Regions from separate parts of the Raoultella sp. genome, predicted to be linked through region 2. Evidence: predicted binding sites of a transcription regulator. Region 2 holds the regulator's gene; each other region holds the start of a gene.
What was found. The regulator CRP, encoded in region 2, controls carbon source genes, mostly activating them, when cyclic AMP is high. The targets are predictions, from matches to a motif close to ATGTGANNNNNNTCACAT.

Region 1: rbsD (D-ribose pyranase) is a predicted target of CRP. The motif match lies at 3,358-3,375, and genes of this name have one in related genera.
Region 3: azuC (stress response protein AzuC) is a predicted target of CRP. The motif match lies at 2,482-2,499, and genes of this name have one in related genera.

Annotation. Positions count from the first base shown of each region.
Region 1 is NZ_JBCNNS010000096.1:4,837-15,045, forward strand. Features, by position in the region: gene ravA (ATPase RavA) at 1-1,191, opposite strand, end outside; gene kup (low affinity potassium transporter Kup) at 1,409-3,277, shown strand; gene rbsD (D-ribose pyranase) at 3,462-3,881, shown strand; gene rbsA (ribose ABC transporter ATP-binding protein RbsA) at 3,892-5,397, shown strand; gene rbsC (ribose ABC transporter permease) at 5,403-6,368, shown strand; gene rbsB (ribose ABC transporter substrate-binding protein RbsB) at 6,396-7,286, shown strand; gene rbsK (ribokinase) at 7,387-8,316, shown strand; gene rbsR (ribose operon transcriptional repressor RbsR) at 8,329-9,312, shown strand; gene mdtD (multidrug transporter subunit MdtD) at 9,309-10,209, opposite strand, start outside.
Region 2 is NZ_JBCNNS010000048.1:10,136-20,344, forward strand. Features, by position in the region: gene argD (bifunctional acetylornithine/succinyldiaminopimelate transaminase) at 1-473, shown strand, start outside; gene ACZAHD_RS10795 (YccS/YhfK family putative transporter) at 463-2,541, opposite strand; gene crp (cAMP-activated global transcriptional regulator CRP) at 2,594-3,226, opposite strand; gene ACZAHD_RS10805 (OsmC family protein) at 3,533-3,937, shown strand; gene ACZAHD_RS10810 (phosphoribulokinase) at 4,002-4,868, opposite strand; gene ACZAHD_RS10815 (YheU family protein) at 4,904-5,122, opposite strand; gene ACZAHD_RS10820 (hydrolase) at 5,119-6,141, opposite strand; gene ACZAHD_RS10825 (nuclear transport factor 2 family protein) at 6,349-6,801, opposite strand; gene ACZAHD_RS10830 (ABC transporter ATP-binding protein) at 6,914-8,818, opposite strand; gene kefG (glutathione-regulated potassium-efflux system ancillary protein KefG) at 8,992-9,555, shown strand; gene kefB (glutathione-regulated potassium-efflux system protein KefB) at 9,542-10,209, shown strand, end outside.
Region 3 is NZ_JBCNNS010000054.1:15,219-25,427, reverse strand. Features, by position in the region: gene ACZAHD_RS11705 (RpiB/LacA/LacB family sugar-phosphate isomerase) at 219-857, shown strand; gene ACZAHD_RS11700 (MFS transporter) at 920-2,341, opposite strand; gene azuC (stress response protein AzuC) at 2,549-2,632, shown strand; gene ACZAHD_RS11690 (DUF2766 family protein) at 2,712-2,963, shown strand; gene ACZAHD_RS11685 (non-heme ferritin-like protein) at 3,200-3,703, opposite strand; gene ACZAHD_RS11680 (arabinose ABC transporter substrate-binding protein) at 4,605-5,585, shown strand; gene araG (L-arabinose ABC transporter ATP-binding protein AraG) at 5,648-7,162, shown strand; gene araH (L-arabinose ABC transporter permease AraH) at 7,177-8,157, shown strand; gene otsB (trehalose-phosphatase) at 8,319-9,122, shown strand; gene otsA (alpha,alpha-trehalose-phosphate synthase) at 9,097-10,209, shown strand, end outside.

The DNA of each region.
Region 1 (10,209 bases), on a different contig from region 2:
GATTTCACCGCCTTTTTCCAGCCAGTGCGAGAGCTCTTCGCGGACGAAGGTAATATGAATCACTTCCATGTCGTGCAGCTTAAGCGGCTGCTGGAGCAGCAGAGTCAGCGTGGTATCCTTGAGTTCAGACGGTAATTCATAATGCGGTTTACGACTGAACATTCCGCCGAGGCGCGTGACCTTCAGCGCGGTTTTGTCGCTGTGCTGCTGTTGGATTTGAATGCGTCTTTGGGTTATGGCGCCCAGTTTGGTCAGCATTGCCTGCTGCTGCCAGGCATGGCTGGTCATCAAGGTTTCCAGCTGTTGTGACATCAGATTCATGCTTTCGATATCGTGCCACAGGCAATCTTTCAGCAAAATCAGATCGATAGGAGCAATCATATCCCGGCCGCTGAAGAAGGCGCTGGCCTGCAGCAGACGAATGGCTTTTTTCCAGCGCCGATCCGAGACATAAGGCGAACCCGGTAACGTATCCAACTGCTGGCGGAGCTGGAAGATAAGCTCAAACACGCTATCCGTGAGTTTCACGGCGCTTATATCCTGCTGCCACTGGCGGAACTCTTCATCGCTGACCTGCAGGCTGGCAGGGACCGGATTGCTGGTTTCATCCTGCTGACTTATCAGCATTGAGCGGAAGTTCGTTTTATCCTGGACCTTATCCAGCCATAAACGGATGAGCATGCGATCGTACAACGCTTCAAGGCTACTGTCCGCTTCCGGTAATTCATTTGAGGCTGCCACCAGCAGGCGCATGGGGATTTTTTCTTCTTTCGCCCCGTTGCGGAAATGACGTTCGTTGATTGCCGTCAGTAAGGTGTTGAGGATCGCCGGGCCTGCTTTCCAGATTTCATCAAGGAAGACGATTTCGGCTTCCGGAAGATAACCTGTCGTCAGGCGCTCGTAGCGCCCTTCATCCTTCAGCGCCTGGATGGAGAGTGGGCCAAAAACTTCTTCCGGAGTGGAAAAGCGGGTCATCAGGTATTCAAAAGCACGGGCTTGCTGAAAGGCGAATTTGAGGCGGCGGGCGATCAGGCTTTTCGCGATGCCCGGCGGACCGAGTAAAAAAACGCTTTCGCCGCTGAGTGCGGCAAGCAGGCAGAGTCGTATCGCGTGACTGCGTTCGAACAAACCTTTTTCAAGGGAGGCGCTGAGCCGGGAAATTCTTTCTGCCAGTAAATGTGATTGAGCCATAATTGAGTTGCGTGCTTTTTCATGTTTCGTTATTGGTTCGAGTATAGATGTTTGATTAGGGATGGTAATAGCCTGAAGAATCGATTTATTTTCTTTGAGGCAGGTTAATATGATGTTAGTTAGGGGTACGATTCAGCAAATAATCGTGCATACTGTGCGCTTTTTGTGGGCCAAGGGACTAGGCACACATTTGTTTTATAAACGAAAAGACTAGTCTATGAGCACTGATAATAAGCAATCGTTGCCAGCAATAACGCTGGCGGCTATCGGCGTGGTATACGGAGATATCGGTACCAGTCCGCTGTATACACTTCGGGAATGTCTGTCTGGTCAGTTTGGCTTTGGCGTTGAACGTGATGCTGTTTTTGGCTTTCTGTCGCTAATATTCTGGCTGTTGATCTTTACCGTATCACTCAAATATATCACTTTTGTCATGCGCGCAGATAACGCCGGTGAAGGGGGGATTCTGACGCTGATGTCGCTGGCGGGTCGCAATACGTCCGCTCGAATGACGTCGGTTCTGGTTATTCTTGGCCTGATTGGCGGCAGCTTCTTCTATGGTGAAGTGGTGATTACCCCGGCGATTTCAGTCATGTCGGCTATTGAAGGGCTGGAAATTATCGCCCCTAATCTGGATACCTGGATTGTCCCCATCTCCATTATCGTGTTGACGCTGCTGTTTGCTATCCAGAAGCACGGTACCAGTATGGTCGGCAAGCTGTTTGCGCCGATTATGCTGATTTGGTTCCTGTTGCTGGCGGTGCTGGGCGCGCGCAGCATTATCGCCAACCCGGAAGTGCTGCAGGCGCTAAACCCTTACTGGGCGGTTCATTTCTTCCTTGAATATAAAACCGTCTCTTTTGTTGCGTTGGGCGCGGTGGTGCTGTCCATTACCGGTGTCGAAGCGCTGTATGCGGATATGGGGCACTTTGGCAAACTCCCGATTCGTCTGGCCTGGTTTTCGGTGGTCCTGCCCTCGCTGGTGCTGAACTACTTCGGTCAGGGAGCACTGCTGTTGCAGCACCCGGAAGCGATCAAAAACCCCTTCTTCCTGCTGGCCCCTGAATGGGCGCTGATTCCGATGCTGATCATTGCGGCGCTGGCGACGGTTATCGCCTCGCAGGCGGTTATTTCCGGAGTCTTCTCGCTGACTCGCCAGGCGGTTCGCCTGGGGTATCTGTCGCCGATGCGGATTATTCATACCTCGGAAATGGAGTCCGGACAGATCTATATTCCGTTCATCAACTGGCTGCTGTATGTCTCGGTGGTCATCGTGATTATCAACTTCGAGCACTCTTCGAACCTGGCGGCGGCGTACGGGATCGCGGTAACGGGAACCATGGTGCTGACCACGATTCTCTTCACTACGGTTGCGCGTAAAAACTGGCACTGGAATAAGTTCTTTGTGACGTTGCTCTTTATTGCCTTTATGAGCATTGATTTTCCGCTGTTCTCGGCCAACCTCGATAAGATTGTTTCCGGCGGCTGGCTGCCGTTAACGCTGGGTCTGGTGATGTTCACCGTGATGACGACCTGGAAAAGCGAACGTTTCCGTCTGCTGCGTCGGATGCATGAACACGGTAACTCTCTGGAAGCGATGATCTCTTCCCTGGAAAAATCACCGCCGGTTCGCGTACCGGGGACCGCCGTGTATATGTCCCGTGCGCTGAACGTGATTCCTTTTGCGCTGCTGCATAACCTCAAGCATAACAAGGTGCTGCACGAACGCGTGATTCTGCTGACGCTGCGTACTGAAGATGCACCTTACGTGCATAATGTTCGTCGCGTGCAGATTGAGCAGATTTCACCGTCTTTCTGGCGCGTGGTGGCCAGCTACGGCTGGCGCGAAACGCCAAACGTGGAAGAGGTGTTCCATCGCTGTGGGCTGGAAGGACTGAGTTGCAGAATGATGGAAACCTCGTTCTTTATGTCGCATGAATCGTTGATTATCGGTAAACGACCATGGTATTTGCGTCTGCGTGGAAAACTCTACCTCCTGCTGCAGCGTAACGCCCTGAGGGCACCGGATCAGTTTGAAATCCCGCCAAACCGGGTGATTGAACTCGGCACTCAGGTCGAAATTTGATGCTCTGATGCCCTTCCTCGTGAAGGGCTTTTTGGTTTTTTTGCCCCGCTTCACTTTTCCTTCCCGGCGTTTGCGAAACGTTTCGATGGCGATCACATTTCTCTCTTCTGGTGATGGTTTTTCGTGTGTGTATTGACAATACTTGCGACAGCGAAACGTTTCGCTACTGGAGCAAAAGAGAAAAATGAAAAAAGGCACCGTACTTAACGCTGATATTTCTTCGGTTATCTCCCGCCTGGGTCATACCGATACGCTGGTGGTCTGTGATGCCGGTTTACCGGTTCCCCGCAGCAGCGCGCGCATCGATATGGCATTAACCCAGGGCGTACCCTCCTTTATGCAGGTTCTGGAGGTGGTGACGGCGGAAATGCAGGTTGAGGCGGCGATCCTGGCGGAAGAGATAAAAACTCACAATCCGCAGCTCCATGCAACGTTGCTCACTCACCTTGAGCTGCTGCAGCAACGCCAGGGAAATACCATTGAAATTCGTTACACCAGTCATGAGCAGTTTAAAAAACAAACCGCAGACAGTCAGGCGGTGATTCGCAGCGGGGAGTGTTCCCCGTATGCGAACGTGATTCTCTGTGCCGGCGTGACGTTTTGAGGTCGCCGCTATGGAAGCCTTATTGCAATTAAAAGGGATCGATAAAGCGTTCCCTGGCGTGAAGGCGCTCTCCGGCGCCTCGCTCAATGTCTACGCTGGCCGCGTGATGGCACTGGTCGGCGAAAACGGTGCCGGCAAATCCACCATGATGAAGGTGCTGACCGGTATCTATACCCGCGATGCTGGCTCATTGTTGTGGCTCGGCAAAGAGATCTCTTTCCACGGACCGAAGTCCTCCCAGGAAGCCGGAATCGGCATTATTCATCAGGAACTCAACCTGATCCCACAGCTGACGATTGCAGAAAACATTTTCCTCGGTCGTGAGTTCGTGAACCGGTTTGGCAAAATCGACTGGAAAATAATGTATGCCGAAGCCGACAAGCTGCTGGTGAAGCTGAACTTACGCTTTAACAGCCAGAAGCTGGTGGGCGATCTGTCGATTGGCGATCAGCAGATGGTTGAAATCGCCAAGGTGCTGAGCTTTGAGTCGAAGGTCATCATTATGGATGAACCAACGGACGCATTAACCGATACCGAAACGGAATCTCTGTTTCGCGTCATCCGCGAGCTGAAAGCGCAAGGGCGCGGGATTGTCTATATCTCTCACCGTATGAAAGAGATCTTCGAGATTTGTGATGACGTGACGGTTTTTCGCGACGGGCAGTTTATTGCCGAGCGCGAGGTGGCCAGTCTGAATGAAGATTTGCTGATCGAAATGATGGTTGGCCGCAAGCTGGAAGAGCAGTACCCGCATCTGGGTAAAGCGCCGGGGGCGGTTCGTCTGAAGGTGGACAACCTGTGCGGACCTGGCGTTGAAAATGTGACCTTTTCCCTTCGTCAGGGTGAAATTCTCGGCGTCGCCGGGCTGATGGGGGCCGGACGAACGGAGTTGATGAAGGTGCTGTACGGCGCTCTGCCGCGCTCCAGCGGTTCCGTCACGCTCGACGGCCATGAAGTGGTGACCCGTTCTCCTCAGGATGGTCTGGCAAACGGGATTGTCTATATCTCCGAAGACCGCAAGCGCGATGGCTTAGTGCTCGGCATGTCGGTGAAAGAAAACATGTCGTTAACGGCACTGCGCTATTTCAGCCATGCTGGTGGTCGCCTGAAGCACAAAGATGAGCAGCAGGCGGTGAGCGATTTTATCCGCTTATTCAATGTGAAAACACCGTCAATGGAACAGGCAATAGGCCTGCTCTCCGGTGGTAACCAGCAAAAAGTGGCTATCGCTCGCGGGCTGATGACGCGGCCGAAGGTGCTGATCCTTGATGAACCGACCCGCGGCGTGGATGTCGGGGCGAAGAAAGAGATCTATCAACTGATCAACCAGTTTAAAGCCGATGGTCTGAGCATCATTCTGGTCTCTTCGGAGATGCCGGAAGTGTTGGGCATGAGCGATCGCATCATTGTGATGCATGAAGGGCATCTCGGCGGTGAGTTCACACGCGAGCAGGCCACCCAGGAAGTATTGATGGCTGCCGCTGTGGGCAAGCTTAACCGTGTGAATCAGGAGTAAAAAAGATGACAACCCAGGCTGTTTCTGGTCGCCGCTATTTCACAAAAGCATGGCTGATGGAGCAAAAGTCGTTGATTGCCCTGCTGGTGCTGATAGCGATTGTTTCGACCATGAGCCCTAACTTTTTTACCGTTAATAACCTCTTCAATATCCTGCAACAAACGTCGGTCAACGCCATTATGGCCGTCGGAATGACGCTGGTCATTCTGACCTCAGGGATCGACCTGTCCGTCGGGTCTTTGTTGGCGCTGACCGGCGCGGTTGCGGCATCGATTGTAGGGCTGGAGGTTAATGCGCTGGTGGCGATTGCCGCAGCGCTTGCCTTAGGCGCGGCAATTGGCGCGGTGACCGGCGTTATTGTGGCTAAAGGGCGTGTTCAGGCCTTTATCGCCACCCTGGTGATGATGCTGCTCCTGCGCGGGGTGACGATGGTGTACACCAACGGTAGCCCGGTGAACACCGGATTTACGGATAACGCCGACCTGTTTGGCTGGTTTGGTATCGGTCGACCGTTAGGGGTTCCAACGCCGGTGTGGATTATGGCAATCGTCTTTCTGGCGGCCTGGTTCATGCTGCACCATACGCGGCTGGGTCGTTATATCTACGCGCTGGGCGGTAACGAGGCTGCGACCCGCTTATCCGGCATCAGCGTCAATAAAGTCAAAATCATTGTCTATTCGCTATGCGGCCTGCTGGCTTCGCTGGCGGGGATTATCGAAGTGGCGCGTCTCTCTTCCGCGCAGCCGACGGCGGGTACCGGCTATGAACTGGATGCTATCGCGGCGGTCGTGCTTGGCGGTACCAGTCTGGCGGGAGGGAAAGGCCGTATTGTCGGTACCTTAATTGGTGCGTTGATCCTTGGCTTCTTGAACAACGGTTTGAATCTATTAGGCGTTTCTTCCTATTACCAGATGATCGTGAAAGCGGTGGTAATTTTGCTGGCGGTGCTGGTAGACAACAAAAAGCAGTAACTAAGAACTCTACAGGACATCTTAACTATGAATATGAAAAAACTGGCGACCCTGGTCTCTGCTGTGGCTCTCAGCGCAACCGTCAGCGCCAACGCGATAGCGAAAGATACCATCGCCCTGGTTATCTCTACCCTGAATAACCCATTCTTTGTTTCCCTGAAAGAGGGGGCGCAGAAAGAAGCTGACAAACTGGGCTACAACCTGGTGGTACTGGATTCGCAGAACAACCCGGCGAAAGAACTGGCGAACGTGCAGGATTTAACGGTACGTGGCGCGAAGCTGCTGCTGATTAACCCCACCGATTCTGATGCGGTAGGTAATGCCGTGAAGATGGCTAACCAGGCGAAGATCCCGGTCATTACCCTCGACCGTCAGGCTTCGAAAGGCGATGTGGTCAGCCATATCGCGTCTGATAACGTGCTGGGCGGTAAGATGGCCGGTGACTATATTGCGAAGAAAGCCGGTGAAGGCGCCAAAGTGATTGAACTGCAGGGTATTGCAGGGACCTCCGCGGCTCGTGAACGTGGTGAAGGCTTTAAGCAGGCCGTTGCCGCGCACAAATTCAATGTTCTGGCCAGCCAGCCGGCAGACTTCGACCGTACCAAAGGTCTGAACGTCATGCAGAACCTGCTGACCGCTCATCCTGATGTGCAAGCGGTGTTTGCGCAGAACGATGAAATGGCGCTGGGGGCGTTGCGTGCATTACAAACGGCGGGCAAATCCGATGTGATGGTGGTTGGATTTGACGGTACTCCGGATGGTGAAAAAGCGGTAAATAGTGGCAAACTGGCAGCGACCATCGCTCAGTTGCCAGAGCAGATCGGCGTGAAAGGCGTGGAGACTGCTGATAAAGTGCTGAAGGGTGATAAAGTGGATGCCAGCTATCCGGTTGAGCTGAAGCTGGTCATTAAGCAGTAAGATGCGATTCGGACTGGAAACGGTCTGAGGGACAATATAAAAAAGAAAAGCAGGGCATGCGCCACCGGGCTCCGGTGGCGCTTTCCCGGGAACAGAAATAATGAAAACCGCAGGCAAACTTGTCGTCCTTGGCAGCATTAATGCCGATCACATTCTTAACCTTGAATCTTTCCCGACGCCGGGCGAAACCGTCACCGGTCATCATTATCAGGTGGCTTTCGGCGGTAAAGGGGCTAACCAGGCCGTCGCTGCCGGTCGAAGCGGCGCGGATATTGCGTTTATTGCCTGTACCGGCGATGACGATATCGGCGACCGCGTTCGTCGCCAGTTGGAAAGCGATAGGATCGATGTTGCGCCAGTGCGGGCGGTCAAAGATCAACCGACCGGCGTGGCGCTGATTTTTGTTAACGCCGAAGGTGAGAATGTCATCGGTATTCATGCCGGTGCTAACGCCGCGCTCTCTGTCGAGCAGGTTGAGGTGGAAAAAACGCGTATTGCGGGTGCTCAGGCGCTGCTAATGCAGCTGGAGTCACCGCTGGAAAGCGTGCTGGCGGCAGCAAAAATCGCGCATCAGCATCAAACTACCGTTGTGCTCAACCCGGCACCAGCGAGAGACCTGTCAGATGAGTTGCTTTCGCTGGTAAATATTATTACACCTAACGAAACTGAAGCAGAAAAGCTGACCGGCATCCGCGTTGAAGACGATGACGATGCGGCTAAAGCGGCCCGAGCGCTGCATGACAAAGGCATTGGTATCGTGATGATTACGCTTGGCAGCCGGGGCGTATGGGTCAGTTACGAAGGTCAGGGTCGGCGGATTCCGGGTTTTAACGTTCAGGCCATCGATACTATTGCCGCGGGTGATACCTTTAATGGCGCCTTTGTGACGGCCTTACTGGAAGGAACTGCGCTGGAAGAAGCGATCCGTTTTGCCCATGCGGCGGCGGCGATTGCCGTTACCCGCAAAGGCGCACAGCCTTCCGTACCATGGCGCGAAGAAATCGACGAGTTTTTATGTCAACAGGGGTAACGTTTGGCTACCATGAAGGATGTAGCCCGCGAGGCGGGCGTTTCCACTTCAACAGTTTCTCACGTCATTAATAAAGATCGCTTCGTCAGCGAGGCGATTACCGCCAAAGTTGATGCGGCGATTAAAAACCTTAACTATGCGCCGTCTGCGCTGGCGCGCAGCCTCAAATTAAATCAGACCCGGACTATTGGCATGCTGATCACCGCCAGTACCAATCCGTTTTATTCGGAACTGGTGCGCGGCGTTGAGCGCAGCTGTTTTGAGCGTGGCTATAGTCTGGTGCTGTGTAATACCGAAGGCGATGAGCAGCGCATGAACCGTAATCTTGAGACGCTGATGCAAAAACGCGTCGACGGTTTGCTGTTGCTGTGCACCGAAACGCATCAGCCTTCACCGGAAATTATGCAGCGTTATCCGTCAGTCCCTACGGTGATGATGGACTGGGCGCCGTTCGACGGCGATAGCGATTTGATTCAGGATAACTCGCTGCTGGGCGGCGATATGGCGACCCAATATCTGATTGATAAAGGATATACCCGCGTGGCCTGTATCGCAGGGCCGCTGGATAAAACGCCGTCGCGCTTGCGCCTGGAGGGGTATCATGCGGCGATGGCACGCGCCGGGCTTCCGGTGGCGGAAGGTTATGTCATTACCAGTGATTTCGAATTTGGCGGCGGATTTAGCGCCATGCAACGGCTGCTCGCCTTACCCGAGCGGCCGCAGGCGGTTTTCGTCGGTAACGACGCGATGGCCGTTGGGGCGTATCAATCGTTGTATCAGGCCGGGTTACGGATTCCGCAGGATATGGCGCTGGTGGGATATGACGATATTGAACTGGCGCGCTATATGACGCCGCCGCTGACCACTATCCATCAGCCGAAAGATGAACTGGGCGAACTGGCCATCGACGTGCTGATTCATCGCATGGCCGATCCGGGTCAGAAGCAGCAGCGCGTTCAGCTTACCCCGGAGCTGGTCGTTCGCGGCTCCGTTTAACGCTTGTGCCGCTCCTTAATCAGATTGCGGCCGTCTTTCGCTCTTAACAGCATAAATGTCAGCGCCGAAACCACGGTTATCACCCCCATCGTAATAAAGGTGTAGTGAAACTGTTCAACGGTATTGGCGCTGTTGAAACCTTCATAAAAACGTAGCACTGCTGCACTAATGGCAACCCCGAGGCTGATGGACAGCTGTTGTGTCACGGCCAGCAGGCTATTACCGCTGCTGGCGTTATCATCGGTCAAATCGGCCAGCGTGATGGTATTCATCGAGGTGAACTGGGTAGACATGGCCATCCCCAGAACAAACAGCGGTAGCAAGAGCATCCAGGTGGGCATTGTCGGGGACTGGAATGAGAACTGGGCAATCATCAGTCCGATAAAAATGGTGACACCGACCAGTGTTTTGCGGTAACCGAGCCAGCGTAAAATCTGAGTCACGGTCGATTTTGCGATAATCGACCCGATTGCGGTGGGGGCAATCATGCAGCCCGCGACGATCGCCGGATAGCCAAAACCGACCTGCAACATCAAGGGCATCAGAAACGGCACACAGCCGGTGCCCAGACGCGTCGCCAGATTACCGGCAATACCGACCGAAAAGGTGCGTGTCTTAAATAAAGAAAGCGAGATCAGCGGAGTCGGGTGGCGGCGCGCGTGGCGGATATAGGCCAGCAGCAGAATGACGCTGAGAGCAATGACTGAAAGGGCTATCCAGGTTGCGACGATTTTCTCGCCAAACAGTTCGATGCCGCTTGAAAACAGCACCAGGCTCAACCCAAACAACAGAAAACCGGTGATATCGAAACGCCGGCGCGGTGTGGTGAAATTCGGCATGTATTTACTCGCGTAAAGTATCCCGATAATGCCGATAGGAATATTAATGAGGAAAATC
Region 2 (10,209 bases):
TTCTTACCAGTGCCAAAGCGCTGGGCGGTGGCTTCCCGATCAGCGCTGTACTGACCACCAACGATATTGCCAGCGCATTCCACGCCGGTTCCCACGGTTCGACCTACGGCGGTAACCCTCTGGCCTGCGCCGTTGCCGGGGCAGCATTTGATCTGATCAATACCCCGGAGGTGCTGGAGGGAGTGAATGCGAAGCGCGCGCTGTTTGTACAGCATCTCCAGCAAATTGACGCGCAGTTTGACCTGTTCAGCGATATCCGCGGTATGGGGCTGTTGATTGGCGCGGAGCTGAAGCCGCAGCATAAAGGCCGGGCTCGCGATTTTCTTTATTCCGCGGCAGATGCGGGGGTGATGGTGCTTAATGCCGGGCCGGATGTAATGCGCTTTGTACCTTCGCTGGTTATTGAAGAGAAGGATATTGCCGAAGGCATGGCTCGCTTTGCGCAGGCGGTACAGCAGGTGCTTAGCGCTTAATTGCGCGTAACCAGATGCCGTGATGCGGGCGCTGACGCCATGCCACCGAGGAGATGGTGTGCATGGTGTTCAGATGATCAAGGATCCGCTGCAGATGTTGCTCCATCGTACTTAACGGGCCACGGCTCACCTCCACATCCTGCGACTCCATAATATTCACATCGCCAGCGCTGCCGGGACCGTCGGTATCCAGCCGCTGCTGGCAACGCTGGAGCGCAACCTCACAAGATTCCAGATAGCGTCGGGCCAGTTCCGGCGTTAGCATCGTATGCTCGCGGGCCAGCGTGGTCATCGCGTTGATATGCTCAACAATAAACTGGCTGTGGGTGACCCATAGCTTCATATCATCAAGATAATGTGTGTTAAACCCGGGTTCCTGCATGGCCTGATTCAGCGAGTTATACAGTGAGTTATGTGCCTGGTTGACACGCATCCGGCGATAGGCCAGCGCCGGGGCTTGATGATCGTCGCTGAGAATCAGCCTGATCGCCTCCTGATCGGCTTCCAGCGCGTCGTGAGCATTCTTGCGCAGTAGCCCGCTTTGCCATTGCGGCCATAGCCAGACCATACCGCCAAACGCAATAAGGCAGCCAATAAGCGTATCGATAAGTCTGGCGACAATATACTGCTCGCCATTTAGCGTCAGAAGCTGCAGGGTATACACCGCCGTCACGGTAAAGCCAACCATCGCCCAGCCGTAATGTTTGCGAATAATCAGGTAACTCAGCAGCGTGACGACCAGCATCGCCGAGAGTGTATAACCCTCCGGGACGTGAAAGTGCAATGCCAGGCCGGCGATGGCCAGACCGGCAAGAGTCCCTGCCGCCCGATGGACAATACGTACCCGTGTCGCGCCGTAGCCGTTTTGGGTCACAAAAAGCACCGTCATCAGGATCCAGTAAGGCTTGGGTAGGTTCAGGGTGCTTCCCATCAGGCTCGCGGCCGTTAACATCACGCAGATACGTGCGGCGTTACGTAACGCCGGCGATTTCCACGAGAGATAGTTCTTTAGCGCGGGCAGCAACGGCAGACGGCGCTCTTTATCCGCCATCAGATCGCGAGCATACAGCGGGCGCTGGGTGCGCAGTACCCGGGCTATTCGGCTGAAGTGCCAGGCGCAGAACTGCCCTACCGGGTTGTCGGGATGCTGCCAGGCAATTTTCTCTAGCGCGCCGATTTGCTTATCCATGTGGAAGCGTTGCGGATAGCGGTGGTAGAGAATGTCATCAGCCAGTACCCTCAGGCGGGCGGCAACGGTTTGTGCGTTCCAGCGGATCACCGCCTCGGCATGGCTGCGCTCAACCAGTTTTTGCACTTCTTCGGGTTGGTGCAGGCTGACGGAGATATGTTCCTGTAAATCCAGCGCCATCTGAAACGCTCGCAGCAGGCGCTTGTGGTCATTGCGCTGGTTCGCCGCCAGCATATGCATCTGCTGGTAGCATTGGGTGATCAGGTCCACCACCTTCTGCTGGCGCGTGAGCAACGGCGGCAGAGAAGTGCTGGGATCGATATGCTGGGTCAACAGGCTGTATTTGGCTTCGCAATAGTTAGCCAGCTCCCGATAGAGCAGGCTCAGCGATTCACGCAACGGCTGCTCGCGCCATAGCCAAAACCAGAACCAGTTAAACAGGCCGTACCACAGCGTCCCGAGGGCGTAGATCAGCAGGGGTTCCCAGACGGGCATGTTTCCGGCAAGGCTCAGGGTAAAGATAGCGGCAATTAACGAAGCGGGCAGAAGCCTGGCATGCAGAGAGCTGATCTCCGCCGTTACGCCGAGCAGCAGCGCCAGGCCGCTGAGGATCAAGGGCAGCGGGATATCCTGCTGAAGAAGAAGCTGGACGACCAGGCTACAGCCGGCAAACAGCGAACCGCCAATAATCAGACGTTTAAAAAAGCGTTTATGCGGTGTATCCAGACCGGCGACGTTACAGCAGGCGGGCACTAGCGAGAACAGCAGACCTTGCTGTAAGTGACCGAGGAGGAAGCCGATTGCGACAGGCAAACACAACACCAGCGTTTGCCGCAGTGCATAGTTGACTTCCGGGTGGTAAATCAGCCTGCGCCACATAGAGGGGAAACAAAAACGGCGTATTGCGGGCGCAACACGCCGTTTCATCGACTTAACGCGTACCGTATACGACGATAGTTTTGCCGTGTGCGGAGATCAGGTTCTGATCTTCCAGCATCTTCAGGATACGGCCAACGGTTTCGCGGGAACAACCCACGATCTGACCGATTTCCTGGCGGGTAATTTTAATTTGCATACCATCAGGATGGGTCATCGCATCCGGCTGTTTTGCCAGGTTCAACAACGTCTGAGCGATGCGCCCGGTGACGTCGAGGAAGGCAAGGTTACCCACTTTTTCTGAGGTCACCTGCAGACGGCGAGCCATCTGCGATGACAAGCGCATCAGGATATCCGGGTTAACCTGAATGAGCTGACGGAATTTTTTGTAGGAGATTTCGGCCACTTCACATGCGGTTTTCGCACGTACCCAGGCGCTACGCTCCTGGCCTTCTTCAAACAAGCCTAATTCACCGATGAAATCGCCCTGGTTGAGGTAAGAGAGGATCATCTCTTTACCTTCTTCATCCTTGATGAGCACAGCCACAGAGCCTTTGACGATGTAGTACAACGTTTCTGCTTTTTCACCCTGGTGGATCAGCGTGCTTTTAGATGGGTACTTATGAATGTGGCAATGAGACAAGAACCATTCGAGGGTAGGGTCTGTTTGCGGTTTGCCAAGCACCATGCGCGGTTATCCTCTGTTATAAGCTATCTCCGGGTGCCGACACTACACGGCATCCGGGCATGCAATCGTATTGTTTCCCTATGCCTGGGAAACGGGCTGGTGATTTTTCTTCAGCCTGTAATGTGAACTCCTCTGCATACATGCAGTACATCAATGTAATACTGTAGCATCCTGACTGTTTTAGCATAGCTTTTGCCGCATGTCTCCTGGTGTCTCGCTTCAGCATGATGCAGGTCGCCTTCCGTTGCGAGAATTGTTATGTACGCGTAATCTGTCAGGAAAATTGCAACCTTGGAGTTAAATTTTATGCAAGCTCGTGTGAAATGGGTTGAAGGGTTAACCTTCATCGGAGAGTCCGCATCAGGTCACCAGATTCTGATGGACGGCAACTCCGGAGATAAAGCGCCAAGCCCAATGGAGATGGTGCTGATGGCGGCGGGCGGATGCAGCGCGATCGATGTCGTGTCTATTTTGCAGAAAGGTCGCCACGACGTGACTAACTGTGAAGTCAAGCTGACGTCTGAACGTCGGGAAGAGGCGCCGCGCCTGTTTACCCATATCAATATGCATTTTATCGTGACTGGCAAGGAGCTGAAAGAGGCTGCCGTTTCCCGCGCGGTGGATCTGTCGGCGGAGAAATACTGCTCGGTGGCACTGATGCTGCAAAAAGCGGTGAATATCACCCACTCATTTGAGGTAGTGGAGGCGTAATGCCCAGATACCCGGTGGCACGCTGCTTACCGGGTTGACACCGCTCGTCGCGCCACCCGGTCATTTAAATCGCTTTACCTTCCATCAAGCGCTCCACCAGCGGCGTCATGATGAGCTCCATCGCCAGCCCCATTTTCCCGCCCGGCACCACCAGCGTATTGATATGCGAGATAAACGAGCCCTGCAGCATCGCCAGCAGCCAGGGAAAATCGATATCCCGCAGGTTGCGGAAGTGGATCACCACAAAGCTTTCATCCAATGACGGGATGCCCTTTGCGGCAAACGGGTTGGAGGTGTCGACAGTGGGGACGCGCTGGAAGTTGATATGGGTACGCGAAAACTGCGGCGTGATGAAATTGATATAGTCTTCCATTGAACGGACAACGGAATCCATCACCGCTTCACGAGAGTGGCCTCGTTCGCTGGTATCGCGGATGAGCTTCTGAATCCATTCCAGGTTGACGATAGGCACCACGCCGACCAGCAGGTCGACATTCTGCGCGACGTTATATTGCGGCGTGACAACCCCGCCGTGCAGCCCTTCATAAAACAGGACATCGGTCGGCTCCGGTAGCGGTTGCCACGGCGTGAAGGTGCCCGGCACCTGATTCCACGGCACCGCTTCATCATAGGTATGCAGATATTTGCGCGACTGGCCGCTACCGTTACGCCCATACTCAAGGAAGGTGTTTTCCAGCAGTCCGAAGTCGTTGGCTTCCGGGCCGAAGTAGCTGATGTGTTTTCCCTGATCGCGCGCTTTGCGGATCGCCATGTCCATTTCCGGGCGGGTATATCGATGGAAGCTGTCGCCTTCCACCTCAGCAGCACGCAGGTTTAGCTGAGCGAAAATTTTACGAAAGGCGAGGCTGGTGGTCGTGGTTCCCGCGCCGCTGGAGCCCGTGACGGCAATCACCGGATGTTTGGCAGACATAACAACTCCCAGAGTAAACGATGTGTGGCGCCGCCTTAGCCGTGAAACTGCTTGCGGGGCATGATGTTGACCGTCTCGTGCAGTTCTGACCACACCAGTACGGCTTCTCCGCTTTTCAATTGTTGTTTGACGTCGGCGACTTTATCCGCCAGCGAGCGTTCATGTTCACCATAATCGGTGCCTTCACGCAACACAAAGCTTTCGATTAGGTTATCCAGCGTTTCGGGATCCAAATCGTGCCAGGGAATCATCATTTTTGTGCTCCTAACCAACGGGTTAACCAGTCCGGAATACGCCTTTCCAGCCACATTTCTGGCTTGCGCAGCGTACCGCCGACGAACCCGACGTGTCCGCCATTTTCTGTCAACTGATACTCGACGTTTGCCGGGAGCTGTTCTTGCGGCGGAATGGAGTGGTGGTCCATAAAAGGATCGTCCTTCGCATGAATGATCAGCGTCGGTTTAGTAATGTCGCTGAGTCGCGGCATGGCGCTGCACTGGCGATAGTAGTCGAGTGCATCCGCAAACCCGTGAATCCTGGCAGTGATCATATCGTCAAATTCGCGGATGCGGCGCATGCCTTTGAGCTGGCGCAGATCGACCGGGAGCGAACCGGGATAGGCTTTCAGCTTACGCGCAGCGTTGGCCTTTAACAGATTGAGCAGATATCGTTGATAGACCCGGGAAAAGCCCTTGTCCATATGATAGCTGCAGGCTTCGAGCATGAACGGGGCCGAGACGATAACCGCAGCATCCAGCGGGACATTATCGCCTTCTTTGGCCAGCAGGCAGCCCAGCATATTCCCGCCCAGCGAATAGCCGACGGCGGCGGTTGGCGCCGCACCCCATTCGCGTTGTAGCCAGTGCAGGAACCAGCTGCCATCTTCGGTTTCACCCGAGTGATAGATGCGGTTATTACGGTTGGGTTCGCCGCTACAGCCGCGGAAATGCATTACCACGCCCAGCCAGCCGCGCTGCATGGCCGCATGGATAAGACCGTGAGCATAGGGGCTGTGCAGGCTGCCCTCCAGTCCGTGGAACACGACCAGTCGCGGTTTGTGTTGCGCCCCGGCGGGGTCTTCACTCCACGCCAGATCGACAAAATCACCGTCCGGGAGTTCAAGGCGCTGCCAGTGCGGCGTGAATCCCAGCTTACGGCGAATCAGACGCGGCAACATGGTCTGCAGATGACGATTGCCCACACCGCGCATAGGGTGGAATTCGCGCGAGTCGTCTTCGGGGGGCGTCATTTCTGTGGGGGTGATTTCAACCATAGCACCAGAGCAGTTAATCATCTTATAAAACATTATACCGCGCATGAAGTGCGCAGGTTATCCAATATGTGGTCTTGCGGCCTGTGCTATAGGTTACACGAAATTGCAGCCGGATGATGACTGCTTGCGGGGTAAGGATGAGCCGCTGCCCGCGAAGGCTGTAAGGGGAAACAGCCACTGCCTGGTGCGAATGGCTGTGAGGCTGGCTCAAAACATGCTGTTGCCACTGGCGGTTTTTTCCGGAACCGTCTGAATAACATCCCAGTGCTCAACGATCTTGTTATGCGCATCGAGGCGGAAAATATCGATAATCGCCCGGGTGACGTCCGGCTCGCGGCCGGTGGACGCAACGTGCAGAACGACATAGTCGCCGTCGACAATCACGCGTTTAATCTCGCTGTGCGAGGCGGGGAATTTGTCTTTCAGAAAGGCGATGAATTGACGAAAGCCTTCGGGCCCATCCTGCGCGCCAGGATTATGCTGGATATACTCCTTCCCGAGGTAGGTTTTTGCGGCGTCAAAGTCTTTGTCGTTCAGCGCTTTATTATAAAAAGCGATGACGTTTTCTTTATTCTTCAATTCGCTCGCGGTGTAGGCGGCAAAGGCGGAGTGGGTCAGGGCGCAAAGCAGTGCGAGGGAGATGAACGTGTTTTTTACCATGGCAATGTCTCTTCGCTGATGAGTGTTGTGGTTTTTCGCCGGGGCACATCACGGCGCGCTTCCCTAATGCGGCGCCGTTGCGTTTATGCTCCTTGTTTTAACATAACCAGTTTTAGCCTTCCTGCAGCATTTGCTCCAGCTGCTCCTGTGCCTCCAGCCAGGCCATTTCACACTCTTCCAGGCCTGATTTTGCACTGGCCTGCTGCTGCAGACAGGTGGTCAGCTCCGCTTTGCGGGAGGCGTCATACAGCCCGCTGTCGCCGAGCTTCTCTTCCGCCTGGGCGAGCTGCGTATTGAGCTTATCCATCTCTTTTTCGAGGCGGGTAATCTCTTTACGCAGCGGCTGAGTCAGCGTGCGTAACTCCGCTTCACGACGTTTCTGGTCTTTGCGGGCTTGTGCGCTGTTACCGCCCTCTTTCGCAACGTCAGACGATGAACTTTCCTGCTTCTGCGAGTCGCTGAGCCACTGCTGATAATCTTCCAGGTCGCCATCGAACTGCTCGACTTTGCCGTCATGCACCAGATAGAGATCGTCGGTGGTGGAGCGGATCAGGTGGCGATCGTGCGAAACCACAACCAACGCGCCTTCGAAATCAATCAGCGCTTCAGTTAAGGCCTGACGCATATCGAGATCGAGGTGGTTGGTTGGTTCATCGAGGAGCAGAAGGTTAGGGCGTTGCCAGACGATTAATGCCAGCACCAGACGGGCTTTTTCACCACCGGAGAAACGCTGCGTCTCTTCGTTAACTTTATCGCTCTGGAAACCAAACCCACCGAGATAGTCGCGCAACTTCTGCTCTGTCTCCTGAGGTGCCAGGCGAGCCAGGTGCTGCAATGGGGATTCGTCAGCGCGCAGAAACTCCAGCTGATGCTGAGCGAAGTAACCGAGCTTAATGCCTTTAGCGAGGCCAATCTCGCCGTGCAGTGGCTGGAGTTCACCGGCCAGCAGCTTGATCAGCGTCGACTTACCGGCACCGTTACGCCCTAACAGGCCAATACGCGAACCGGGCACCAGGTTTAGCTTGATCGAGTCCAGAATCACCCGCTCGCCGTAACCGGCGCTGACTTTTTCCATTTTCAGCAGCGGGTTTGGCAGGCTTTCCGGTGCGCGGAAACTAAAGTGGAACGGGTTATCGACGTGAGCTGGCGCGATAAGCTCCATGCGCTCCAGCATTTTAATACGGCTTTGCGCCTGCTTGGCCTTGGTTGCCTTGGCGCGAAAGCGATCGATATAACTTTGCAGATGTGCGACGCGCAGCTGCTGGCTTTCATACATCGACTGCTGCTGTGACAGGCGGGTGGCGCGCTGCACTTCAAACGAGCTGTAGTTGCCGGTGTATTCGAACATCGTTTGCTGTTCGATATGAATAATTTTATCGACTATCGGATCCAGGAAGTCACGATCGTGAGAGATCAGAATCAGGGTGCCGGCGTAGCCTTTCAGCCATTTCTCCAGCCAGATAACCGCATCGAGATCGAGGTGGTTGGTCGGTTCATCGAGCAGCAGCAGATCGGAACGACAAATCAGCGCCTGCGCGAGGTTCAGACGCATACGCCAACCGCCGGAAAAGTCGCTGACCGGACTTTCAAGCTGCTCATTACTGAATCCCAGCCCGTGCAGCAGGCTGGCGGCGCGCGAACGGATGGTCCAGGCATCAATGGCATCCAGTTTACCGTGCACTGTTGCGATGGCGTGGCCGTCATTGCGCTCGTTGGCCTGGTTTAAATCGGCTTCGAACTGGCGATATTCGCGATCGCCATCAATAACATAATCAATGGCCGGCTGCGGCAGCGCAGGGGTTTCCTGATTAACCCACGCCAGCTGCCAGTTACCCGGAAAGGTCATACTGCCGCCGTCAGCGCTAATCTCGTTTTTCAAAAGCGCTAGCAGCGTGGATTTGCCGCAGCCGTTTTTGCCCACCAGGCCGACCTTCTGGCCAGGATTGATGGTAGCGGTGGCGTTGTCCAGAAGGACCCGTACGCCGCGACGAATTTGTAACGAGGAGAAAACAATCATAAGGCGCCGTATGTTCTGACTATGTTAGTTTGTCATTATGATAATGTAATGTGGTAGCAAATTGCTCCACCGGGCCGCAATGGTAGCCCAAAACGAAGATGATACACAAAGTCATTCTGGTTGCGTCGGGACGCAGCCGTTGTACAGGCCACCAGAAGACGTTCGGGAGGGGAATGATGTCTCAGACAGCGAAGGTTTTGCTGCTGTATGCCCACCCAGAATCTCAGGATTCCGTGGCCAACCGGGTATTACTTGAACCGACTTTACAGTTGCCTAATGTCACCGTGCACGATCTCTATGCACACTACCCAGATTTTTTTATCGATATTGCCCATGAACAGGATCTGTTGCGCCAGCATGAGGTGATTGTTTTCCAGCATCCGCTCTATACGTGGAGCTGTCCGGCATTGTTGAAGGAGTGGCTGGACAGGGTGCTGACTCGCGGCTTTGCCAGCGGCGCAGGAGGGAACCAGCTTGCGGGAAAGTACTGGCGAAGTGTGATTACTACTGGTGAGCCAGAGAGCGCCTACCGACGTGATGTAAATCGCTATCCCATGAACGATATCCTGCGCCCATTTGAACTGACTGCCGGCATGTGCCGGATGCACTGGATGAGCCCGATTATTGTCTACTGGGCTCGCCGGCAATCGCCTGATGACCTGAAAAACCATGCGCGCGCGTATCGTGACTGGCTGGCTAACCCTATCACGGCAGGAGGGAATAATGGCGGGAGCTGATCTGCTGTTAGCGGGGGTGTTATTTCTGTTTTCTGCCGTGGTGGCGGTTCCCCTGGCCGCCCGATTGGGTATCGGCGCGGTATTAGGTTATCTGCTGGCCGGGATTGCGATAGGCCCGTGGGGTCTGGGTTTTATCAGTGATGTCGATGAAATTCTTCATTTTTCCGAACTGGGTGTTGTGTTCCTGATGTTTATTATCGGGCTTGAACTCAACCCGGATAAGCTCTGGCGCCTGCGTAGTTCCATCTTTGGCGTCGGGGCGGCTCAGGTCATGCTCAGCGCAGGTATTCTCGGTGGGTTACTGATGGTGACCGGGTTTTCCTGGCAGGCAGCGGTGGTCGGTGGTATTGGCCTGGCAATGTCGTCCACGGCAATGGCGCTGCAGTTGATGCGTGAGAAAGGCATGAGTCGCAGCGAGTCCGGACAGCTGGGTTTTTCCGTGCTGCTGTTTCAGGATCTGGCCGTGATCCCTGCGCTGGCTCTGGTCCCGTTGCTGGCTGGTTCGGGTGATGACCATTTTAACTGGGTGACAGTCGGGTTGAAGGTTCTGGCCTTCGGTGGGATGCTGATTGGAGGCCGTTTTCTGCTGCGGCCTGTTTTTCGGTTTATCGCCGGCTCCGGGGTGCGGGAAGTCTTTACCGCCGCAACGCTGCT
Region 3 (10,209 bases), on a different contig from region 2:
CGTAGCAGGATAATGGCCCCCAGAAAACGGGCTTCGTCGGTACCCGTGGAGGCTGGCAAGGGTACGGCGGGAGCCAAAAGCAAAAAATGTGAAGTGCCACTTAATTTATAAAACAACTTTTCATAAAATTTGAAAGTGTGTTTGTTAAGTAGTAAGGTCCATCATAACGCTAACGAACGATCGCGGGAGTGCCCGCACAGCATTCAGGAGAGTAAAGCATGAAAATTGCACTGATGATGGAAAACAGCCAGGCCAGCAAAAATGCCGTCATCCTCAATCAGTTAAACGCTGTTGTCGATGAAAAGGACTTCCCGGTTTACAACGTCGGGATGAGCGATGAGCAGGACCATCATCTGACCTATATTCATCTGGGTATCATGGCCAGCATTCTGTTGAATTCGAAAGCGGTTGATTTCGTAGTGACCGGCTGCGGTACAGGGCAGGGCGCGCTGATGTCGCTGAACATCCACCCTGGCGTGGTGTGCGGCTACTGTATTGATCCGGCTGATGCTTTCCTGTTTGCGCAGATTAATAACGGTAACGCGCTGTCTCTGCCTTTTGCCAAAGGTTTTGGCTGGGGTGCCGAGCTGAACGTACGCTTTATTTTTGAAAAAGCCTTTACCGGTCGCAATGGCGAAGGTTATCCACCGGAGCGTAAAGAGCCGCAGGTGCGTAACGCCGGTATCCTGAATGCGGTGAAAGCCGCCGTGGTGAAAGATAACTATCTGGATACTCTGCGTGCTATCGACCCGGAACTGGTCAAAACGGCTGTCTCCGGCGCGCGTTTCCAGCAGTGCTTTTTCGAGAACTGCCAGGATAAAGAGATCGAAGCTTTTGTCCGTCAGATAGTCGGCTAAGCATGCGATTTTGTCCCCACGAAGGCCAGCTCCCGCTGGCCTTCGTGCTTTTATTTCTTCCTCTATTTCTTCCTCGTGGAGACGCTGCTGCCAGCATCTTTGCTCAACCGCAGACTATCCACCATTCCTACCAGACAAATTAAGGCAATAAAGACGAAGGAGAGTCGGAAGCTGATGCCCGGCAATGTGGTCAGGCTTAACCACTCACTGGCCTTTTCACCAATGCGAATGCCGATCGCGCCAAGCGTGATCCCCAGACCCACGGCCAGCTGAGAAGCGGTACTGAATAGCGTATTGGCGTAGCTCATCTGCGCCGGCGGGACGTCGGAAAAAGCAAGCGTGCTCACGCCGGTGAACTGAATCGAGCGGAACACGCCGCCGAGAAACAGGATCAGGAAAATGAGCCAGACCGGGGTCTGCGGCGTTAAAAAAGCGCAGGCCAGCAGCGAGATGACGTTGAGCGCCCCGTTTATCAGCAGCAGCCGGCGGAAGCCGAGACACCGGATGAGCGGGGTGGTTACGGGTTTAATGGTGAAATTGCCGACAAACACCGCTAGCACCAGCAGCCCGGAATGGAAAGGATCCATACCAAAGCCGACCTGAAACAACAGCGGCAGCAGAAAGGGAACGGCGCTGATAGAAGCTCGGAAAAGCGATCCCCCGTACATCGTAACCCGAAAGGTGGGCACCTGTAGCGCATCCAGACGCACCATTGGCCAGTCTGCCCGGCGAAAGTGGCGAAGAGAGAACAGCATACATCCCGTACCGAGCCCAAGCAGAGCCAGGGTTGCCCAACCTTGCGGCCGGGTATCGCCAAGCAACTCCATGGCGCTCACCAGGCAAACCATGGCAAGCGATGTTGTAAGGAAACCGGGAAGGTCAAAGGGGCGCCGCTCCACTTCGAGGATATCGGGAATAATACGCAGCGACAGCACTATAGCTATCAATCCCAAAGGAACATTAATAAAGAATATCCAGTGCCAACTGGCGTAGCGGGTAATAAAGCCGCCCAGCGGTGGACCGATGATGGGCGCAACCAGCGCTGGCCATGTCAGCGTGGCAATGGCTTTGATGAGCTGATCTTTCGGCGTGGTCCGCAGTACCGCCAGCCGGCCGACGGGAACCATCAGCGCGCCACCAATCCCCTGAAGGATACGCATGGCGACAAAGGTGTCCACGTTGGTGGACAAGCCGCAAAAAACGGAGGCAAGGGTAAAAATGGCCAATGCCAGCGTGAAGATCTTACGTGCGCCAAAACGATCGGCAATCCAGCCGCTGGCCGGGATCAACACCGCCAGCGTAATCAGATAGGCACTGATACCGATGTTCAGGTCAACCGCTGCAATGTCAAAATCCTTTGCCATGTCCGGCAGCGCGGTCGCGATGACTGTCCCGTCAAGAAACTCCATGAAAAATGCCCCGGCGACCAGCAGTGCGGGAGTGGAGAAGGCGCGGCCTTCTCGTGAAGAGATATCTGTACTCATTGTGTCAGCCATCGCCAGGTGAGGTGCTTATCGCGGGGAAAGCGCGCAGGTGCTTAACTCTGCGATTTTTCTCACTTTTGTTTTATTTATAAAATATTTTTGTGAAAAAAATGTGATTCAACGCATGTTTTTATTGATTTATGTGACGTAAGTCATATTATATGCCCATCAAAGGTAACACTTGCATAACAAAACCGGAGTCACTTCATGAAGCTGCGCAAAATTCTGAAGAGCATGTTCGAGCAGTACTGCAAAACATTTAAAGATGTACCGATGGGCGGTATGTTCTGATAAAAAAACCTGCTGCGGCAGGTTTTTTTATCTCTCGGGATTTAGGTTACTATTACGCTCCTCGAAAAAGGAGTAATAAATGTCTCAACATCTCACCGAACAAGACGAACTGGTTTCTGACGTTGTCGCCTGCCAGTTGGTTATCAAACAAATTCTCGACGTCATTGATGTCATCACCCCTGTCGAAGTACGCGAAAAAATGACCACGCAGTTGAAAGCCATCGATTTTGCCAGCCATCCGGCTTCGGCGGATCCGGTAACGCTGCGCGCGGTCCAAAAAGCGATTGCGCTGATTGAGCTTAAGTTTACACCGCAGGGTGAAGCTCACTGAGTTGTTTCGCCCCGCTCGTTGTCGATGGCGGGGCGAAAACCTGATGTTAATGAGAGATGGCGGTCTTTACCGGCACCGGCTGCTCATCTTTAAATAGCTTACTGTTGCCCCAGCACTTCTCACAACACCGGGCGACTATACCGGTCAGGGCGAGCGCGATGATGCGGTACTGCAGTCGTTCCCTCCGGTTTATCCTCGCGGAGGGAACGGCTAATATGGTGCTCGCCGCTACGGCCTTAATCCTCGTTGTGTGTCACCAGACTGAGCAGATGGCGATCGGTTTGCTGCATACCTAAACCGGCTTTATCCGCGTTACGGACCTCTTCAAGTACGCTTTGCAGCAGCATGCCGTCTTGCTGCTGCTCTTTCTCAAGCAGCGTCAGGAAGCGCCAGGTGGTCTCATCGCGTTGCGCTTTGGCTTCTTCCGTCAGTCCGGACAGCATGCTGCTACGCTGTTCATAATCGGCCAGGGTCGCGGTAAACAGATCTTCGAGGGAATGACAATTAGGGCTGTAACTGTCTTCATTTTTGACGATCGGCCAGTTTCCGCCGGTTTTCATAAAATCGAATACGCGCATCATCTGCGTCACGTGGGATTGTGCCCGGGAGCGCAAAAAGATAGCAGTGCCGTTCAAACGCTGCTGTTCGCACCATTCGCTGAGATGCAGATATAAATTTGATGCACGGAACTCAAGGTTCATCTGATTATTGAGTTTTTGAGCAATTCCAGGAACGACCATAAAAATATCCTTATTAAGCTGAAGTTATCATTCGTGCGTGTGGTACGTCGGGAACCTTCGTCGGTGAACGATAAAATGCGAGACTGTTTACGCATATTTACGCGTAACATTGTCGGCAAAATAATGAATTTGCACTTTCCCTATGTGTATCGGTAATTATTAGCGGCTGCCGATATATAGAGAATACCCTCAAGAGTAGGCTAAGGAAACTCTCAATTAGTCTGGTTTACTTTTTGTTACAATATCCTTATAAGACATATTGTTTTGCTTTTTTTTGGACTTTGTTTATATATCTTCATGATTTTATTGTTTTTGTCAGACTGGGGTTTTTATACTATGGATGATGGCTACGACATATTTATTAAATATGAATTTAATCCTGATGCATAATTTGGTCATATCGCATCGATACTTCGGTAAAAAAAAGGTAAATGGTGATGACGCCATTTTTACCGGATGAGATAAACGGAGCAGTGAGGTGTATTCTGTTATTAGCGGTAATAAAATTCTCCTGAGCGATATTTCATCTGGTGAGAAGTCGTATCAGTAAAGGAAACGGCTGAAGAAGGGGGAGTTGCACCTTAGGGAAACCCGCTGAGAAGGGGGGCGGCGCCCGCCACAAGGATAAGTCTGCTGGTGATATGGATAATGTCGCTATACATAGGGTTAATTGTCTGACAATTAGCTCTTTTTTTATGTCATTTTTCGCTAAATCTATGCACGCAATTACTGTAATTCCGTGATGTGATAATGCTCTCGTATGGAGAATTGATTTCCGGTTATTACTTAATGAACAACGGCAGTGCGGTGTGCGATTTTTCTAATGCCTTGTTTTAAGTCCGATAAAAAAATTAAGTCCGATACTTCCCTACAGAAAAGCGAAATAAAGCTGGAGTTTACCATGCACAAATTTACTAAAGCGCTGGCGGCGATCGGTCTCGCTGCGGTTATGTCACAATCAGCTATGGCTGAAACACTTAAACTCGGATTTCTGGTGAAACAGCCTGAAGAACCCTGGTTTCAGACCGAATGGAAATTTGCCGATAAGGCCGGTAAAGATTTGGGCTTTGAGGTGATTAAAATTGCGGTCCCGGATGGTGAGAAAACCCTTAATGCCATCGACAGCCTGGCGGCCAGCGGGGCGAAGGGCTTCGTTATTTGTACTCCTGACCCGAAACTCGGATCGGCGATTGTCGCCAAAGCTCGCGGATATGATATGAAAGTCATCACCGTCGATGACCAGTTCGTTAATGCGAAAGGTAAACCGATGGAGAGCGTGCCGCTGGTGATGATGGCCGCCAGTGAAATTGGTGCTCGTCAGGGTCAGGAGCTGTACAAAGAGATGCAAAAACGCGGCTGGGATGTGAAGGATACCGGCGTGATGGCGATTACCGCCGATGAACTCGATACCGCCCGTCGTCGTACCACGGGCTCCATTGATGCACTGAAAGCGGCCGGCTTCCCGGATAAACAGATTTACCGCGTCCCTACCAAATCCAACGATATTCCGGGCGCCTTCGACGCCGGTAACTCAATGCTGGTACAGCATCCTAAGGTGAAACACTGGCTGATCGTGGGGATGAATGACAACACCGTGCTGGGCGGCGTGCGCGCAACCGAAGGCCAGGGCTTTAAAGCCGGGGATGTGATCGGTATTGGCATTAATGGGGTGGATGCGGTTAACGAACTCTCCAAAGCACAGGCAACCGGTTTCTATGGCTCTCTGCTGCCTAGCCCGGATATCCACGGATATAAAACCAGCGAGATGCTCTACAACTGGGTCACTAAAGGCGTAGAACCGCCGAAATTCACTGCGGTTACCGATGTGGTGCTGATCACGCGCGACAATTTCAAAGAAGAGCTGGCGAAGAAAGGGCTGTAAGGCCTGGTTGACCATGCCTCCCGCATTCTGCGGGAGGATGAGCATCGAAGAGCGGAGTTGTTATGCAACAGTCTACCCCCTATCTCTCATTTCGCGGTATTACCATGACGTTTCCCGGCGTTAAGGCACTCTCCGATATTAGTTTTGACTGCTACAGCGGACAGATCCACGCCCTGATGGGAGAAAATGGTGCCGGAAAATCGACGCTGCTGAAGATTCTCAGCGGCAACTATATCCCCACCGCCGGCGACCTGCAGATAAACGGTCAGCCGCGCGTATTCACCAACACTACCGAAGCGCTTAACGCCGGAGTGGCGATCATTTATCAGGAGCTGCACCTGATTCCGGAAATGACCGTTGCGGAAAATATCTACCTCGGACAAATCCCGCATAAGTACGGGCTAGTGAACCGCTCACTGCTCAACTACGAAGCTCGTCTGCAGCTGGAGCATCTGGGGCTGGATATTGACCCGGAAACGCCGTTGAAATATCTCTCCATTGGCCAGTGGCAAATGGTAGAGATTGCCAAGGCGCTCACCCGCAACGCCAAGGTCATCGCCTTTGATGAACCGACCAGTTCTCTTTCGGCGCGCGAGATAGATCATCTGTTTCGTGTCATCCGTGAATTGCGCGAGGAAGGGCGCGTGATTATTTATGTTTCACACCGCATGGAGGAGATTTTTGCGCTCAGCGATGCGATCACCGTATTTAAAGATGGCCGCTATGTACGCACCTTCGATGATATGCAGACCGTGAGTCATGACGCGTTGGTACAGGCGATGGTGGGACGTGAGCTGGGCGATGTTTACGGCTGGAAACCACGTGAGTATGGCAAAGAGCGCCTGCGCCTGGAGCAGGTTAAGGCGCCCGGCGTCCGCCAGCCGGTAGATCTGTCGGTGCGCAGCGGAGAAATCGTTGGCCTGTTTGGGCTGGTCGGGGCCGGGCGAAGCGAGCTGATGAAAGGTTTGTTTGGCGGAACCCGTATCACCGGCGGTCAGGTGTATATCGACGGGCAGGCGATCGATATTCGTAAACCGGCGCAGGCTATCGAGGCCGGAATGATGCTGTGTCCGGAAGACCGCAAAGCGGAGGGCATTATTCCGGTCCACTCCGTACGCGACAATATCAATATTAGCGCGCGTCGCCGACATATTCACGCGGGCTGCATTATCAATAACGGCTGGGAAGCGCACAACGCCGATCAACATATTAAGTCGCTCAATATCAAAACCCCAGGCCCGGAGCAGCTGATTATGAATCTCTCCGGCGGCAACCAGCAGAAAGCGATTCTGGGACGTTGGCTGTCGGAAGAGATGAAAGTGATCCTGCTGGATGAGCCGACCCGCGGTATTGATGTGGGCGCTAAGCATGAAATCTATAACGTTATCTATGCCCTGGCGGCCTCCGGCGTCGCCGTCGTTTTCGCCTCCAGCGATTTACCCGAAGTGCTCGGCGTCGCCGATCGTATCGTGGTGATGCGCGAAGGTGAGGTGGCGGGCGAACTGCTGCATGACGATGCCAATGAACAGCAGGCGTTAAGCCTTGCGATGCCAAAAGTGAGCCAGGCGGTCGCCTGAGTAAGGAGTCAATGATGTCTTCTGTTACCACCCCTAATGCCCGACAGACTTCGTTTAGCTTTGCCCGAATCTGGGATCAGTTTGGCATGCTGGTTGTTTTTGCCGTGTTGTTTATCGGCTGCGTGATTTTTGTGCCCAATTTTGCCTCGTTTATCAATATGAAAGGACTGGGGCTGGCGATTTCGATGTCCGGTATGGTGGCCTGTGGCATGCTGTTTTGCCTGGCATCCGGGGATTTTGACCTGTCGGTGGCATCGGTTATCGCCTGTGCTGGCGTGACGACGGCCGTGGTGATTAATCTGACCGAAAGCATGTGGGTAGGGATTGCCGCCGGTCTGTTGTTGGGGGCAATCAGCGGACTGGTTAACGGCTTCGTGATTGCCCGCCTGAAAATTAACGCCCTGATCACGACGCTGGCCACCATGCAGATTGTGCGCGGCCTTGCTTATATTATCTCCGACGGTAAGGCGGTCGGCATTGAAGATGAGCGCTTCTTTACCTTAGGCTATGCCAACTGGTTTGGCCTGCCGGCCCCCATCTGGCTGACTGTCGCCTGTCTGATTATTTTTGGTTTGTTGCTGAACAAAACCACCTTTGGCCGCAATACGTTGGCTATCGGTGGCAATGAAGAGGCGGCCCGCCTGGCAGGGGTGCCAGTGGTGCGGACCAAAATTATTATTTTTGTTATCTCAGGCCTGGTTTCTGCCGCGGCAGGGATCATTCTCGCCTCACGCATGACCAGCGGCCAGCCGATGACCTCGATTGGCTATGAGCTGATCGTCATTTCAGCTTGCGTGCTGGGGGGGGTGTCGCTGAAAGGCGGGATCGGTAAGATCTCTTATGTGGTTGCCGGGATCCTGATCCTCGGCACCGTCGAGAACGCCATGAACCTGCTGAATATCTCGCCGTTCTCTCAGTACGTGGTGCGCGGTGTGATTCTGCTGGCGGCGGTTATCTTCGACCGTTATAAACAAAAAGCCAAACGGACTGCTTAATTCTCCCCCAACCTTTTAGTCTAATCCTCGATTATCGCCAGTGCCCGCTGCGCTGGCGATAGCTATCGAAAATGGCGATCCCGGTCACACTGTCTATACTTACATGGCTAACAATCCGTTAACAACCAGCGTTGTGCTGGCCATGAAAGGAGGAGAAGAGGGTGGCTGACAAGATATCTGTACCGCCTGTGCCAACCGAACATCAAGCATTTTTCTTTGACCTCGACGGCACACTTGCCGATATCAAACCTCATCCCGATCAGGTTGTTATCCCTACATATGCGCTGCAGGCGCTGAGGCAGCTCGCGCAGCAACAGAGTGGGGCGGTGGCATTGATTTCAGGGCGCTCAATGGTTGAGCTTGATGCGCTTACCCATCCTTACCGGCTGCCGCTGGCCGGTGTTCACGGGGCAGAACGCCGCGATATCAATGGTAAAACGCATATCGTCACGCTTCCTGATGTGCTGCTCCGGGAACTGGATCAGCAACTGCGGGCGGCGCTGGAGGCGATGCCAGGCTGCGAACTTGAACACAAAGGGATGGCGTTTGCGCTGCATTATCGCCAGGCGCCAGCGTACCAGAGCGCGGCGTTGTCGCTGGCGCAGGGGATTGTCAAACGTTACCCCATTCTCGCCCTGCAGTTGGGTAAGTGTGTCGTGGAGATCAAGCCGCATGGGGTCAATAAAGGGGAAGCGATCGCGACGTTTATGCAGGAGGCGCCTTTTCAGGGGCGCAAGCCGGTATTCGTTGGCGACGATTTGACGGACGAAGCCGGGTTTAGCGTAGTGAATCAGCTCGGCGGCATGTCGATAAAAGTTGGCAAGGGCGACACCCAGGCGCAATGGCGTCTGCCGGATGTCGCGGCTGTTCAGCATTGGTTAATCAGCATCGCAAATAATAAGCAACAACCTGATGCGCAAAATGACAGGAGGGAGGGTTATGGGGCGCTTAGTCGTAATATCTAATCGTATTGCGCCACCGGATGATAAAAAGGCCAGCGCGGGCGGCCTGGCCGTTGGTATTTTGGGCGCGCTGAAGGCCGCCGGTGGATTATGGTTTGGCTGGAGCGGAGAAATTGGGGATGACCAGAAACCGCTAAATACAGTGACGCGAGGGAATATCACCTGGGCCTCGTTTACGCTCAATGAGCGGGATCATGATGAATACTATAACCAGTTTTCCAATGCCGTGCTGTGGCCCGCATTTCACTATCGGTTGGATCTGGTGGACTTCCAGCGCCCGTCCTGGGACGGTTACCTGCGGGTCAATGCCAACCTGGCGAAAAAGCTCCTGCCGCTGATTGAGCCGGATGATATTTTGTGGATTCATGATTATCATCTGCTGCCCTTGGCCAGCGAGTTGCGCAAGCTTGGGGTCAATAACCGTATCGGCTTCTTTTTGCACATTCCGTTCCCGACGCCAGAGATTTTTAACGCACTGCCCCCGCATGCCGAGCTTCTTGAACAGCTCTGTGACTACGATCTGCTTGGCTTCCAGACCGATAATGACAGGGTGGCGTTTCTTGATAGCGTCTCGCTACAGACCCGGGTGGTGACGCGAGATGACCGACGTCATGAGGCATGGGGCAAACATTTCCGCACCGAGGTTTACCCGATAGGTATCGATCCTGACGAGATTGCGCGAAGTGCGAAGGGGCCGTTACCACCCAAACTGGCGCAGTTGAAAAGCGAGCTCAAGGGGGTAAAAAATATCTTCTCCGTTGAGCGACTGGATTACTCTAAAGGCCTGCCGGAGCGCTTTCTCGCCTATGAAGCCCTGCTGGAGAAATACCCACAGCACCACGGCAAGATTCGCTATACGCAGATTGCGCCAACCTCCCGCGGCGAAGTGCAGGCGTATCAGGATATTCGCCATCAGCTGGAGACTGCCAGCGGCAGAATCAATGGCCAGTACGGACAGTTGGGCTGGACACCGCTGTACTACTTGAATCAACATTTTGAACGCAAACTGTTGATGAAGATCTTCCGCTATTCCGATGTCGGGTTAGTGACGCCTCTACGCGACGGGATGAATCTGGTGGCGAAAGAATTT